Regions from separate parts of the Paraburkholderia sp. BR13444 genome, predicted to be linked through region 2. Evidence: riboswitches for the same ligand, from Rfam matches in the RefSeq annotation. Region 2 holds a riboswitch; the other holds the start of a gene.

Region 1 (7,810 bases), on a different contig from region 2:
AGGCGCGTCTTACTGGCGCTTGGTTCCCCAATTAGTACTTCGCCGCCGCATCGGAAATGATGGCCCGGACGCGATCACGACACGTGCCGCGTCGCGCATTTGCCCTTAAACCAGCTGTTTAGTGATGAAGCGCCATTCGGCGTCGGTCACCGGTGTGATCGACAGACGGTTGCCTTTGGCGAGCACGCGCATGTCCTGCAATTCGGCATGCTCGCGCAGCGCGGCAAGCGGAATCAGCGGGATTTTCTTCTTGAACACGACGTCGACGAGCATCCAGCGCGGCGTTTCCGGCGACGATTTCGCGTCGTAGTACGGACTCTTTTTATCGAACTGCGTCGGGTCCGGATACGCGGTCGACGAGACTTCCGCGATGCCCGCGATGCCGGGTTCCGGACAGCTCGAATGATAGAAGAGCACGCCGTCGCCGACCTGCATCACGTCGCGCATGAAGTTGCGCGCCTGATAATTGCGCACGCCGGTCCACGGCAAGGTGCGATGCGGTGCGTTGGCGAGGTCGTCGATGCTTGCTTCGTCCGGTTCGGACTTCATCAGCCAGTAGCGCATGAATCGGAGTGAGCGTGTGAGATTGAACGAGGCGCCAACAACAGGCGCGTGCGGAAAGCCCCTGAAACAGGCATTCAAACGAAACAACGACGACCAAAGAAAAACGGCATCGAACCGAAGTCCGATGCCGTTCCAGATAAGGTCCCCGCCTTAGCCGCTAGGCCGGCATCCTGAACCGAGGGTTCAGAATTGGTCGCAGTTAGCAACACTTCGGGTACATCAGACAGAGTGACGCGCACACCCGTGCTACAAATTTCCGCAACCGTGCACATGGCATTGGTTCAAGGAATATATGACCTTGGCGAACCAGGCAGGGAAGCTAAACCGATGAAGCTACAACACATACCGTTGAACAAGTGACCGGTTCGAAACCGGCCCGCTATTGAGTCAACTACTGCTTACTGCATGCTGTACTGCTCAATCACAGTACCTAGCTGTTCGTTCATTTGCTGCATTGTACGCCGGATTTCTTCAGCAGGAAATGCTTCTCCGTGTCGCACACTGCTTTGCAGCTTAAGCAGTTCCGATGCCAGCGACAGCGCCGCCATCACCGCGATGCGATCGGTGCCGCGCACATTGCTGCCGCTGCGGATTTTCTTCATCTCGGCGTCGACGCGCGCGACCGCCTCGAGCAGCGCGCCTTCCGTTTCAGGCGAACAGGCGAGACGGTAGGGTACTTCGAGAATCGATACTTCGATCTGCTTGGTGGTCATGCGCTTTCTCCGTGTCGGCTCACGTCGCCTTCCGCTTCCTCGTGTTCGGGCTGGGCGGACTCGAGCAGATCGAGCTGGTTATCCGGTTCGCTGCTTGCGCGTGCGCGCGGCAATTTTTCGAGAATCGCATTCAGGCGCACCTGAGCGTCGTCGATCTTGGCGGAAAGCGCGTCGCGTTCCGCTTGCAGTGCATCGCGCTCGGCACGCAATTGCGCGAGTTCGGTGTGCGTGGCTTGTACTTCGGCACGCGTTTGCGCGAGCTGCTCTTCGAGCGCGATCCGCGCTTCGTTGTGGCGCTTGCTGATCGCAATCAGCTTGCCGATGTTCTGGGAGAGTGATTCGAGTTCGGTGAGCATGTGCTGCGTCCTCTAAAGACATCGCATTTTAGCGCGGAATATTACAGGTTCCGACAATTGTCTCGTTTCGAGACGTAACAGCATCGCTTCATGCAGGTTCGTTGCGAGTCGTGTCGTCGACCATAAGATCAAAGACCGGCAATCCATCGGACAATAACCTGCATTCGACAGAACGGATCGCGCTCCGGTTGACCTTTCTTGACGCCCCGCGAAGCCGCTCCTACACTTCCCGCACTCTGGTGCCCGCGCGCGCTTTTCGGCGCGCGCAGTTAAACGGGAAGCAGGGCGCGCGCGGTGCCAAACCGGATGCGCGAACCTGCGCTGCCCCCGCAACGGTAAACGACCGCATGTGATGTGCTCATGCAGGTCGGTCCTTGTCGCACGGTTGGAAGTTCAATCTGCGAGTGTGCCACTGCGCGTCACGCGTGGGAAGGCGGGATCGATGTGTCGTAGCCCGGATACCGGCCAGAAAAGAGGGACGTCCCCCGCGAAAACGTTAAACATGGGGGACGCCTCGTGACGCGTCGGCCTGCGGGGAAGCAGGCCGCGCATGCCATCCACAGGAATGTCATCCCATGTTGTCCCCCATCGCCCGCGCGACGCTGCTCGCGTTCGCGAGCCTGCCGCTCGTCGCGCATGCGCAAAGCGCCGAGCCTGTGCCTTCATCGTCCGCTGCGGATGCAAGCACCGCGAATGCCCCAAACGTTGCCGATGCGGCCAATCCCGCTTCCGCCGATGCATCGGGCAACGTGCTGTCGCCGATCGTCGTGACCGCACAACGCGGAGCGCAAGCGTTGCGCGATGCGATCCCGCAGACCACGCAGTTCGATCAGCAGGACATCGCCGACACGACCGCGACCGATCTGCCCGGCCTGCTGCGACTCGCGCCCGGCGCGCAAATCTCGCGCACGGGTGGCCCCGGTTCGACCACGAGCCTCTTTCTGCGCGGCGCGTCGTCGACGCAATCGCTGCTGCTGATCGACGGCGTGCGCGTCGATTCGGTGAGTCTCGGCTCCGCTCAGCTCGCACAGATTCCGCTCGACCAGGTCGATCACGTCGAAGTCGTGAACGGCAACGTGTCGGCGTTGTACGGCTCGGGTGCGATCGGCGGTGTCGTGCAGGTGTTCACGAAAGACGGCGGCGATCATCCGCCGCGCTTCAATTTTTCGGTCGGCTACGGCAGCTATCACACGCAGACGCAAACGGCCGGCGTGAACGGAGCGCTCGATCAGGACGGCCGCACGACCTTCAACATCTCGCTCGCTCGCACGAAGAGCGACGGCTTTTCGTCGCTCGATCCGCTCGAGGCGCCGGGCGCGAATCCGAACGCGAACGGCAATCTGAACGAGAGCATCAGCGCGTCGTTGCGCCACAAGTTCACCGACAAGTGGGATGCGGGCATCAGCTACTTCCAGTCGAACAACAACAACAGCTACGACAATGCGTACGGCGTGCCAACCGATCTGAACAACCTCTATAGCAAGGTGCGTCAGGTATCGGTGTTTGCGAACGGCAAGCTGACCGACTGGTGGACCACCCGCTTCACGCTCGCCGAGGGCGACGACCGCAGCGTATCGAACACCAATGGCATCTACAACGACCGCTTCGATACCGACAATCGCCAGTACACGTGGCAGAACGATTTCGCGCTCGCCGCGAACCAGAAGCTGCAATTCGGCTACGAGCATCTCGACCAGACTCTCGACTCCGACACGTTCGCCGCGCCCGACCGTCACGTCGATTCGGTCTTCGCCGGCTACAGCGCACGCTTCGGCCGCAACCAGATTCAGGCCAACGTACGCCGCGACCAGTACTCCGATTTCGGCGGAGCGAACAGTTACTATCTCGGCTACGGTTTCGACATTACGTCGCACTGGAAGGTAACCGCAAGCTATTCCGATGCGTTCCGCGCGCCGAGCTTCGACGATCTGTACTATCCGATCAGCGGCAACCCGTCGATCCAGCCCGAGCGCAGTCACTCGGTCGAAGCCGGTTTGCAGTACGCGACCGATGCGCTCGGCGTGATGCGTCTGAACGCATTCCAGACGCGCTATACGAATCTGATCGACTACGTGCAGACGATCCCCGGCATCTATCTCGCGGAGAACGTCGGCCATGCGAAGGTGCAGGGACTCGAAGGATCGTGGAGCGGTCATGTCGGCAAGACCGACGTACGCGCGACATTGACGCTGCAGAACCCGGTCGATCTCGACAGCGGTACCGACCTCGTGCGACGCGCGCGACGCTTCGGGTCGTTCGCGGCGAATCGCAGCATCGGTGGATGGCGGGTTGGGGGCGAGTGGATCGTCAGCGGTCCGCGTCCAGACAGCACCGGCAAGCTCGGCGGTTATGGCATCGTGAATCTATCGGCGCGCTACAACATCACGAAGGCGTGGTACGTCAGCGCGCAAATCGACAATCTGTTCAACAAGGACTATGAGACGGCCTACTCGTATAACTCGCCGCGACGCGGTGCGTATGTCACGCTCGGCTGGCAGCAGCAGTGACGAGCGCGCCGGGTTGGCCGCATGCGTGAGGGCACGCGGATGAGTCGCGCGTCCGGTTCGCTGTCCGCCGCGATGGCAACGCCGCGCCCGATGAACGCGAAACGCGCGGCTGCGATCTGGCTTGGGCTCGCGCTCGCCGCCATCGCGCTGCTCGGCGCGTCGCTGGTGCTCGGCAGCGTGCCGCTCGCGCCGTCGCGCGTGCTTGCGGCGCTCGTGCCAACGCACACGTTCGGCGCTGCGGGCAGCGACGATCTCACCGGCGAAATCGTGCGCACGTTGCGATTGCCGCGCGCGCTCGCGGGCTTCGCGTGCGGCGCGTTGCTCGCGCTCGCCGGCGCGCTGCTGCAGGTGCTGCTGCGCAATCCGCTGGCCGAGCCGTACGTGCTCGGCGTGTCGGGCGGCGCGGCCAGCTTCGCGCTGGTCGCGATGATCGCGGGCGGCGCATGGTGGATCGTCGATGCGAGCGCGTTCGCGGGTGCGTTCGTGTCGATCCTGCTGGTGCTCGGACTCGCGCGTCGCGAACTGTGGCGCGGCGAGCCGCAGGACACGTCGCCGCGTTTGCTGCTGACGGGCGCGGTGATCGCGGCCGGGTGGGGCGCGATGATCACGCTGCTGCTCAATCTCGCGCCCGATAGCCGTCTGCGCGGCATGCTGTTCTGGCTGACCGGCGACCTCAATGGCGGCGCGCTGCCGTGGACCGCGCTGATCGCGCTCGCGCTCGTGTTGCTCGCGATCATGCCAGCCGCGCCGCGTCTGAACGTGCTGCTGCGCGGCGACGCAGCCGCGCAAGCGCTCGGCGTCGCGGTAATGCCACTGCGTTTGCGCGTGTACCTGGTCGCGTCGCTGGCGGCGGCCGCGGCGGTGACGACCGCGGGCACGATCGGCTTCGTCGGTCTCGTCGTGCCGCATATGCTGCGGCTCGCGTTCGGCAACGACCAGCGCATGCTGCTGCCGGCGGCTGCACTCGGCGGCGGTGTCGCGGTGATGGGCGCGGATCTGATTGCGCGGACCGTGATTGCGCCCGCGCAATTGCCGGTCGGCGTGATCACGTCGCTGGTCGGCGTGCCGGTGTTCCTGTGGATGCTGCTCAAACGCCGCCGATGATGCAAGCCGAACCCAGCCCCACCTCTTCGATGCTGAGCACGCAGCGCCTGACACTGCGCGCCGGCGCGCGCACCTTGCTCGACGCGTTCACGCACACCTTCAATGCGGGCGAAGTCTGGTGTATCGCCGGGCCGAACGGCGCGGGCAAGACCACCTTGCTGTCGACGCTGGCGGGCCTGTTGCATCCGGCGGCGGGCCATGTCGAACTCGATGGCGTGCGCGTGGCCGACTGGCAGCCGCTGCCGCTCGCACGGCGCCGCGCGCTGATGCCGCAAAGCGCGGCCGATGCGTTCAATGCCAGCGTGCTCGACATCGTGCTGCTGAATCGCTTCCCGCATCTGGGCGGCTGGGGCTGGGAGCGCGATGAAGATCGCGCGGCTGCGCAGGCGGCGCTCGAATCGCTCGGCCTTGCGGGCTTTGCGGCGCGCGACGTGCTGTCGCTATCGGGCGGCGAGCGTCAGCGCGTCGCGCTCGCGGCAGTGCTGTGCCAGGACGCGCCGCTGTTGCTGCTCGACGAACCGTTGTCGCATCTGGACCTGCATCACCAGATCGACTGCCTCGAAGCGCTTGTTGCATGGACGCGCGAACCGGGACGCAAGATACCGCGCAGCGTGCTGTTCTCATGCCACGACCTGAACCTCGCGCGCCGCTTCGCGACGCACGCGTTGCTGCTCGACGGCGCGGGCGGCGCATATGCGGGCCCGGTGCGCGACGTGCTGACGCCCGCGTTGACGAGCCGCGCGTTCGGCTATCCGCTGATTCTGATTCGCGATGGCGAGCACGAGGCGCTGATTCCCGCGCCGCGCGCGCGTCATGAATCACCTACCGGTCATGACGAACAGTCAGGCTGACCATTTATCCCCTATACCTTGTTTCGATCACACCTATGACTCGCATCCCACTCCCGGCCGGTTTGCCCGAAGTCGCGCCGCTCGATCAGACGCTGCGCGCCGAGCTGCAACGGATCATCGATACGCGCACCAAACCGCCCGGCAGCCTCGGCCGGCTCGAAACGCTCGCGCGCCAGATGGGCCTGATCCAGCGCAGTACGCGTCCCAGCGTGCAGCGTCCCGCGATGATCGTGTTCGCGGGCGATCACGGCATCGCTGCCGAAGGCGTTAGCCCGTATCCGCAAGCGGTGACCGCGCAGATGGTCGCGAACTTCATCGCGGGCGGCGCGGCGATCAATGCGCTCAGCCGCGTCGCCGGTCTCGAACTCGAAGTGGTCAACGCGGGCATCGCGACGCCGCTGCCGTCCACCGACGGAGTCGTCGACGTTCCGGTCGGGCCCGGCACGCGCAACTTCGCGCACGAAGCCGCGATGACGCACGCCGAGGCACTCGCCTCTATGCAGGCAGGCGCCGCGCGCGTGCGTCATCACGCGGCGCTCGGCACCAACGTGATCGGCTTCGGCGAGATGGGCATCGCGAACACGTCGGCGGCCGCGTGTCTGATGAGCCGTCTGTGCGGCGTGCCGATCGACGACTGCGTCGGCCGTGGCACCGGTCTCGACAATGCCGGGCTCGCGAAGAAGCGCAACGTGCTTGCGGCGGCGCTCGCGCATCATCCCGACGCCTGCGCGCCGCTCGACGTGCTCGCGACCTTCGGCGGCTTCGAAATCGCGATGATGACGGGCGCATTTATGGCGGCCGCCGAGGCGCGCATGACGATCCTCGTGGATGGCTTCATCGCGACGTCCGCGCTGCTGGTCGCCGATGCGCTGGCGCCCGCCGTGCGCGACTACTGCGTGTTCGCGCATGCGTCGAACGAGGCTGGCCATCGGCGCATGCTCGATCATTTCGGCGCGCAGCCGCTGCTGTCGCTCGACATGCGGCTCGGCGAGGGCACGGGCGCCGCGCTCGCGGTGCCGCTGCTGCGCGCGGCGGCGGCTTTCGTCAACGAGATGGCCAGCTTCGATTCCGCGGGCGTCGCGGATCGCGAACCGTGACGCGCTCGAACCCACGCTTCGCGGCAACGCGAAGCTCGGGCCGAATCGCTGTGAACATGCGATCGACACGTCCATGAACCCGCTCGCGGAACTGCGCTATTTCTTCACGGCGCTCGGTTACTTCACGCGTGTGCCGGTGCCGCGCTGGGTCGGCTACGAGCCGCATTATCTGAACGCGGCGGCGCGCTATTTTCCGCTCGTCGGCGTGCTGGTCGGCGGCTTCAGCGCGCTCGTCTATCTGGCCGCGCTGCGCGTGTTTCCGGCGGGCGTCGCGGTGCTGCTGTCGATGGCCGCGTCGCTGCTCTTGACGGGCGCGTTCCACGAGGACGGTCTGGCCGATTGCGTCGATGCGTTCGGTGGCGCCTATACGCGAGACGATGCATTGCGCATCATGCACGACTCGCGCATCGGTGCTTTCGGTGCCATCGCGCTCGTGATCGCGTTGGCGATCAAGTGGCAAACGCTCGCCGCGTTGCCGCCGCTTTGCGCCGCAAGTCTGATGGTTGCGGCGCATGGCGCGAGCCGCGCGTGCGCGATCAGTTATCTGGCCACGCTCGACTATGTGCGCGCCGCGGGCAAAGCCAAGCCGGTCGCGCAGCGTCTGAGCGGGCTGGCGCT
Region 2 (7,810 bases):
GACTTCGCGGTGCCGCGCGGTCCGCTGATCAGTACGCCGCCCAAGCCCGGATCGATCGCAGCAAGCACCAACGCCTGCTGCAACGAGGCCTGGCCAATCAGCGCGGCAAACGGAAAAGCCGGCCGCGATGCTGTGCCCGACACAGAGCCCGCGCTGCCTACGTCGTCCGTTCCTCGCATCGCTCCATTCATGTTTGTCTTCCTTCGATCTGCTGTTCGCTCGCAAGCAGATGCGCTTCCACCTGCGCGCGATAGTCGCCCGGCTGCTGCCACAGCCCTCGCTGCATCGCTTCGAGCAAACGCTCGCAGATCGAATGCAGCGCATGCGGGTTGTGCCGTTGCATGAACGCGCGGGTGTCAGCGTCGTTCAGATAAGCATCGGCGACGAGCGCGTATTGATGATCGGCAATCACGCGCGCGGTCGCGTCGTAGCCATACAGATAGTCCACGGTCGCGGCGATCTCGGCCGCGCCCTTGTAGCCGTGGCGCTTCACGCCATCGAGCCATTTTGGATTGACGACGCGCGAGCGGATCACGCGCGCAATCTCCTCCTGCAGCGTCCGCACGCGCGGGGCGGCCGGATTGCTGTGATCGGCGTGATAGACACTCGGCTGCTGACCGGCCAGATGCCGTACCGCCGCGACCATGCCACCCTGAAACTGGTAGTAGTCGTTCGAATCGAGCACGTCGTGCTCGCGGTTGTCCTGGTTCTGCAGCACCACATCCAGCGCAGCGAGGCGCGCGCCAAACGCTTGATGCGCCTCCTCGCCCGCGCTCTTCTGCGCATACGCATATCCGCCCCACGCCTGATACGCGTTCGCCAGATCGGCGTCGGTCTGCCACTCGCGCGAGTCGATCATCTGCTGCAGACCCGCGCCGTACGCGCCGGGTCGCGCGCTGAACACGCGCCAGCCGGCGCGCTTGCGCGCATCGACCGGGTCCATGCCGCGGGCGATCAACGCATCGCGTTCGCGCTGCACGCGCGCGCGAATCGGATTCAGCTCCGCGGGCTCGTCGAGTTCGGCAACCGCCTGCACGGCCGCATCGAACAGATGCATCACGTTCGCGAACGCATCGCGAAAGAAACCGGATACGCGCAACGTGACGTCGATACGCGGCCGGTCGAACGCTTCGATCGGCATGATCTCGAAGTCCGTCACGCGATGACTGCCCGGCGCCCACTTCGGCCGCACGCCGAGCAGCGCGAGCGCCTGGGCGATATCGTCGCCGCCGGTGCGCATCGTCGCGGTGCCCCAGACCGACAGGCCGATTGCGCGCGGATAATCGCCATGCTGCTGCAGATGCCGCTCGATCAGTTGCTGCGCCGATTTCAGGCCGAGTGCCCACGCGGCTTGGGTCGGCACCGCGCGCGTGTCGACCGAATAGAAGTTGCGGCCAGTGGGCAATACGTCGGGCCGACCGCGCGAAGGCGAGCCGCTCGGACCTGGCGGCACGAAACGCCCTTCGAGGCCGCGCTTGAGCTGCGTCATTTCCTGCGGGCCACAGGCGTCGAGGCGCGGCAGCACGTCGCCGCGCAGGCGCGCGATCACCTGTGCCGCTTGCGGCAAACTTTCGTCGCCTGTGGGGACGGCCCCCGAACGATCCGCGTCATCGCAATCGACACCGCAGACGCCGCGCAACAGCTCGCCCGCAAGCAACTCCAGGCGCTCGCGGGTATCGCCGCAATGTCGCCACGGTGCGTCGCTGACCCGCTGTAAAACTTCGGGACGCGGGCCGTCCCATGCGGCGGCCCAATCCACGCTCAACGGATCGAACAGATGATCGATGCGCAGATCGCGCGCCAGCGCGTCGACGAGCCCTGCCTTGCCGCCCTGTCCATCGCCGATGGGAAAGCGCCCGAGCGCGAGCAGCGTATCGCGTCGCTGCACGCCGCGCGGCGACTGCCCGAACGTATGCAGGCCATCGCGAATCTGCGCTTCCTTCAGCTCGCACAGCCACGCATCGACGCGCGTGAGCAGCGCGTCTTCATCGTCCTGTCCGTTCGGCGCCGCGAGACTCAGCTCTTCGTGCAGCCGATGCTCGACGATCGTCGTCAGAATCGTGCGACGCAAGAGCTTTGCGCGACGCGAATCGACCATCAATGCTTCGTAGTATTCGTCGACCTGCCGCTCGAGGTCTTGCAGCGGCCCATAGCTTTCAGCGCGCGTAAGCGGCGGCATCAGATGATCGATGATCACCGCCTGCGCGCGCCGCTTCGCCTGGCTGCCCTCGCCCGGATCGTTGACGATGAACGGATACAGATGCGGCATCGGCCCGAGAATCAGATCGGGCCAGCACGCATCGCTCAGCGCGACGCTTTTGCCCGGCAGCCACTCCAGGTTGCCGTGCTTGCCGACGTGCACGATCGCGTCGATGCCGAACTGGTGGCGCAGCCAGAAGTAGAACGCGAGGTACGCATGCGGCGGTACGAGCTCGGCATCGTGATAGCTCGCATAGTCGCCTTGTTCGCGCGAACGCGAAGGCTGAATGCCGACGAACACCTGCCCGCAGCGCCAGCCCGCGATCATGAAGCGGCCGCGCCGCAGCGTCGGGTCCTGGTCGGGCTTGCCCCAGCGCGCGTTCAACGCGTCGCGCACGCTCGCCGGCAATGCGTCGAAATGCGCGCGATAGTCGTCGAGTGCGAGGCTTTGCAAGGCCGGACGCAGATCGCGGACGACCGGATCGTTGGTCACGCCCTCGGTCAGCCTGTTCAACAACGCGTCGCCGCTGTCTGGCAATTCGCCGACACGATAGCCTTCATTGCGCAGCATCGACAGAATGCCGACCACCGATGCCGGCGTATCGAGCCCCACGCCATTGCCGATGCGCCCTTCGCTCAGCGGATAGTTCGCGAGAATCAACGCGACTTTCTTGTCGGCGTTATCGAGCGAACGCAGACGGCACCAGCGCCGGCTCAGCTCGGCGAGAAAGCGCACCCGTTCGAGGTCGGGCTGATAACGAACCACGTCGACCTGCGTATGCGCACAGCGATACGCGAGCCCCTTGAAACTGATCGCGCGCGTGATGATGCGCCCGTCTACTTCGGGCAGCGCGACGTGCATCGCGATATCGCGCGAATTGAGGCCGTGGTTGTCTTTCCGCCAATCGTCGCGATTGCCGCCGCTCAGGATCACCTGGAACACCGGCGCATCGCCGGCGAGTGCGAGCGGCTCGGGGTCGTCGATCGCGGACGCGGCGAACGCGGTGGTGTTCAGCACCAGCGCGACGCCATGTTGCGCGCACAGCGACTGCACGACATCGCGGCTCATCGCATCCTTCAACGACGTGATCGCGAGCGGCAGCGGATTGAGCCCTTGCGCTTCGAGCGCATCGATCAGCGCATCGAACACCGCGGTATTGGCGGCCTGCAGATGCGCCTTGTAGAACAGGATCGCGACAACCGGCGCGTCCTGCCGCCAGCGCGCCTGCCAGTCGGCGACCGTAGGCGTATCGCGCTCGGGGTGATACAGCGACGCGGCCGGCAATGCGCGCGGCGGCTCGGGCTCGCGCCCCCAACCGAGCGCGCGGTACGCGATACAGCGCAAAAACGCCTCGGCGTTCTGCGGACCGCCCTCGCGCAGATAGCGCCACAACTGCTGACACAACTCGGCGCTTGCGGTACTGCGCGCGAGCAGGTTCGGGTCCTCCTGCAGATCGCCGGAAAACATCGCGAGCGTTTGCTGTTTGCGCTGCGCGAGCGCGACGACCTGCTCGATGCCGTACGGCCAATACGCTTCGCCGCCGAGATGATCGACGACGACCACGCGCGCATGCTGCAACACGTCGTCGAGATAGAAATCGACCGAGGCCGGCTGACGCAGATACGTGACGTTCGCGAGCCGCACACTGGGAAAGCCGTCGCCGAGACGCGGCACCACGCTCGCGAGCAGCGACAGTGTGGTGTCGGCGGAACTGAGCACGACGATATCGGCGGGCTGCTGATCGATGCGGATCACGCCCTGCGTATCGTCGACGAAACCGCCCGGCGTCGTGCGCAGCAAATGCATGCTGGTGCGCCCGTTATGCCGTCGCGTTCGACGTCGCGCCGAGCGCCGCGTCGAACGCCTGTTGCAGCGCGGGTTGATCGAGGTCTTCGCCGATCAGCACGAAGCGGCTCAGGGCGTCGTCGCCGTTTTCGCCCGCCTGCCAGCGCCGGTCGAAGTAGCTGTCGAAGCGCCGGCCCACGCCTTGGATCACGAGGCGCATCGCCGCGCCCGGCAGTGCCGCGAAGCCTTTGACACGGTAAATCGTGTGGTTTTCGACCAGCGTCTGCAACGCGGCGAGCGCCGCGTCGCGCGACGGCACCGATGCCTGCACGACGACCGAATCGAATTCGTCGTGGTGATGATCGGGGTCGTCGGCGGAACCGTGGTGGTCGTGACGCAGATGGATCGTCTGTTCCGACGCCGCTTCGAGCCCCAGCAGCGTATGCAGGTCGAGCTGTCCCCGCTGCGCGCGCACGATCTTCACCTGCGGCGGAATCTCCGCGCGGATCGCGGCTTCCACTTCGTGCTGCCGCGCGTCGTCGATCAGATCGGTCTTGTTCAGAATCACCAGATCGGCAGCCGACAACTGGTCTTCGAACAGCTCGTGCAGCGGCGACTCGTGATCGAGATTCGGATCGGCCTTGCGCTGCGCATCGACGGCGACCGGGTTATCGGCGAACTGGCCGCTTGCGGCGGCCGGGCCGTCCACCACCGTCACCACTGCGTCGACCGTGAAGCCGTTGCGGATCTGCGGCCAGTTGAACGCCTGCACGAGCGGCTTCGGCAACGCGAGCCCCGAGGTTTCGATCAGCACATGATCGAGTTCGTCGCGCCGCTCCGCGAGCTTTTCCATCACCGGGAAAAACTCTTCCTGCACGGTGCAGCACAGACAACCGTTCGCGAGTTCATACAATTGCCCTTCGGTCTCGACGCCGTTTTCATCGCAACCGATGCCGCAGCCCTTGAGGATTTCGCCGTCGATGCCGAGTTCGCCGAACTCGTTGACGATCACCGCGATGCGCTTGCCGCCCGCATGCTGAAGGATGTGCCGCAGCAACGTAGTTTTGCCACTGCCGAGAAAGCCGGTAACGATCGTGACGGGAATCTTGCGCAATTGAGTTTGCATCGTGAGGTCCATCCCTTTGCGTTGCATCGGTCTGCCGCAAGTTCCGCGCATCGGTCGGCATCGGCTGGCGAATGGAGCGAATGAAGCACGCGCAACAGTACCAGCGATCACCAGACACGGGGACGAACGACGGCATTGCCGCGACAACGGAAATACAGAAAGCGGAACTGAGGTCATGAACGCGCCGCCGCATCCCCGCGGCGGTCGTTCTGCTTCTTCGGGCCGGTATCCGGGCTGGCGAAAGCGCCGCTTCCCCTTCCCGGACGAGTGGTTTCTCGTCCAGTGGTGATATGTCGACGCGACCTTGCGCGAGGACATCGAAGCCGGCACCGCGGCGCCCGGCTATCAAGCCGGAACCGCTTTTCGCTTACCGTTGCGGGGACAGCACAGGTTAGCCGCTCTAGCGCAGATGGCTCCCTGTTTCCCGTTTAACTGCATGCGCACGAACGCGCACGCGAGCACCCAAAGTGCGTGCGAGTGTAGGCCCCCGGGCATGCGCAGTCAAGGAACGCGGGGCGCCGGAAAGCGCCGCCGAGGCTTATCCGGCAAGGCGTCATGTGCTATCGTATGCGCGCGTTTGGTGCCCGCACATGCGCTCGCATGTGCAGTTAAACGGGAAACAGGCAGCGCGTCGCGCGTTCAACCTGTGCTGTCCCCGCAACGGTAAGTGACCTGCGGCGCGCGATTCGATTCGCCTTCGATTCCGCTGTGCCGCGCATGCGTTTTTTGATGCCACTGTCCCCGCGAATCCGCGGATTCGCAAACCGGGACGGGAAGGCGAAGCGCGTGAGGCCGCCAGCCCGGATACCGGCCAGACGCGGAGGCGGCGCCGCATGCATCCGTGCATCGGGTTGCGCCGCCGGCCGCCGGAATCCGCGGGGAACGGATGTGAAGGCGTAGAAACGTGGCATCGCGTGTGTCGTGGTGTTCTCTCTGAAGAATCCGCCGCGAACCGCACGAGTGGCCGCGCCCCGATTCGCCGTACCGCATGACATCCATATTCACCGCCGCGTGCTCCGTCGCACGCCGCTTCTCTCCCCCCAGCTCCGCATGGCATGCGCCATGCACGCCGCGATGACGCGCGCCTGGCTGATCGGCGCCGGTCCCGGCGACGTCGAACTGATGACCCTGAAGGCCACCCGTGCGCTCGCGCAGGCCGATGTCGTGCTGGTCGACGATCTGGTCAATCCCGACGTACTGCAGTTTGCAAGCGCCAACGCGCAAGTCGTATACGTCGGCAAGCGCGGCGGCCATCCGTCGACTCCGCAAGCGGACATCGTCGCGCAAATGCTCGGGCATCTGCGCGCGGGACGCAGCGTGGCGCGGCTCAAAGGCGGCGATCCGTTCGTGTTCGGCCGCGGCGGCGAAGAATTGCAGGCGCTGCAGGCGGCCGGTATCGAAGTCGACGTGATCAACGGCATCACGGCCGGCATCGCCGCGCCCGCGACGCTCGGCATCGCGGTCACGCATCGCGATTACGCGCAGGGCGTCGTGTTCGTCACCGGCCACGGCGCCGGCGGTGGCGAGCCGGACTGGGCCGCGCTCGCCGCGACGCGCATGACGCTCGTGATCTATATGGGCATGCGGCGGCTCGGCGAAATCGTCGGCGCGTTGCTCGCGGCCGGCATGTCCGCCGATACGCCCTGCGCGGCGATCGAATCGGCGACGCGGCCGGAGCAGCGTCACGTGCTCGCGCCGCTGCGCGAGTTTGCCGAGGCGGTCGTGCGCGCGGGGCTCGGCTCGCCGGCGATCGTCGTGATCGGCGGCGTGGCCTCGTTCGCGCTTGCGCGTGATGCGGCCAAACGCGACGGCCGAGTCGATCACGAACAAGCTGCGAGCGCGATTAAAACGCTGAGCGTCGGCATAGGTTGCCGCTTGCACAGCGATGCGGCTGACATCGAAGCCGCCGTGCGCGCAGCTCTCGGTTCGAATGCCTTCGAGCAGATCCACACCATCGCGACGATCGACGCCAAAGCCAACGAAGCAGGTCTGCTCGAATTCTGTTCGCGCCATCAACTACCGCTGCAACTGTTCAGCCGCGAGCAGATCGCCGCCGCACCGGTCGCGTCGCCGTCGGCGGCCGCGCGCGCGCATCTTGGTGTCGACGGTGTGTGCGAACCATGTGCGCTACTGGCGGCAGCAGCGTCGGTCCGCGCGACAATCGCGCAAAACGCACGTCTGGTCGTACACAAGACCACGCACGCCGGCATTACGGTCGCGATTGCGGCGGCCAGCGACAGCGCACCCGGCGACGTAGCGCCCTTCCATCCCGCCCCTCAAGACCAGGACCTCCGATGAAAACCGATCCCGAATCGCATCAACGCATGACCGAACGGCGCCGCGAAGGCCACGAAAAGAAGCAGGCCAGCGCCACCGTCGAAAAAGGCCTGCTGATCGTCAACACCGGCACCGGCAAGGGCAAGAGCACGGCCGCGTTCGGCATGGCCGTGCGGGTGCTCGGCCACGGCATGCGGCTGGGCGTCGTGCAGTTCATCAAGGGCGCGCTGCATACGTCGGAGCGCGATTTCCTCGGCGCGATCGCGCAATGCGATTTCGTCACGATGGGCGACGGCTACACGTGGAACACGCAGAACCGCGAAGCCGACATGGCGACCGCGCGCAAGGGCTGGAACGAAGCGCGGCGGATGATCGAAAGCGGCGACTATCAGATGGTGATCCTCGACGAACTGAACACCGTG

Evidence for each region. Region 2 has a riboswitch for cobalamin ahead of cobA (uroporphyrinogen-III C-methyltransferase). Riboswitches for the same ligand answer to the same signal wherever they lie in the genome.
Region 1: linked by a shared signal. The riboswitch ahead of AB3X95_RS34515 (TonB-dependent receptor) and the one ahead of cobA (uroporphyrinogen-III C-methyltransferase) in region 2 are both predicted to bind cobalamin.

What each region holds. Positions count from the first base shown of each region.
Region 1 is NZ_JBFPKM010000020.1:70,215-78,024, reverse strand. Features, by position in the region: gene AB3X95_RS34535 (EVE domain-containing protein) at 106-564, opposite strand; RNA gene ssrS (6S RNA) at 703-884, opposite strand; gene AB3X95_RS34525 (cell division protein ZapA) at 963-1,277, opposite strand; gene AB3X95_RS34520 (ATPase) at 1,274-1,633, opposite strand; cobalamin riboswitch at 1,854-2,118, shown strand; gene AB3X95_RS34515 (TonB-dependent receptor) at 2,209-4,140, shown strand; gene AB3X95_RS34510 (iron ABC transporter permease) at 4,180-5,244, shown strand; gene AB3X95_RS34505 (ABC transporter ATP-binding protein) at 5,241-6,095, shown strand; gene cobT (nicotinate-nucleotide--dimethylbenzimidazole phosphoribosyltransferase) at 6,131-7,192, shown strand; gene AB3X95_RS34495 (adenosylcobinamide-GDP ribazoletransferase) at 7,266-7,810, shown strand, end outside.
Region 2 is NZ_JBFPKM010000030.1:3,004-10,813, forward strand. Features, by position in the region: gene AB3X95_RS38395 (ATP-binding protein) at 1-191, opposite strand, end outside; gene cobN (cobaltochelatase subunit CobN) at 188-4,006, opposite strand; gene cobW (cobalamin biosynthesis protein CobW) at 4,020-5,111, opposite strand; cobalamin riboswitch at 5,314-5,592, opposite strand; cobalamin riboswitch at 5,673-5,942, shown strand; partial or broken gene cobA (uroporphyrinogen-III C-methyltransferase) at 6,186-6,911, shown strand; gene AB3X95_RS38415 (cobalamin biosynthesis protein) at 6,975-7,409, shown strand; gene cobO (cob(I)yrinic acid a,c-diamide adenosyltransferase) at 7,406-7,810, shown strand, end outside.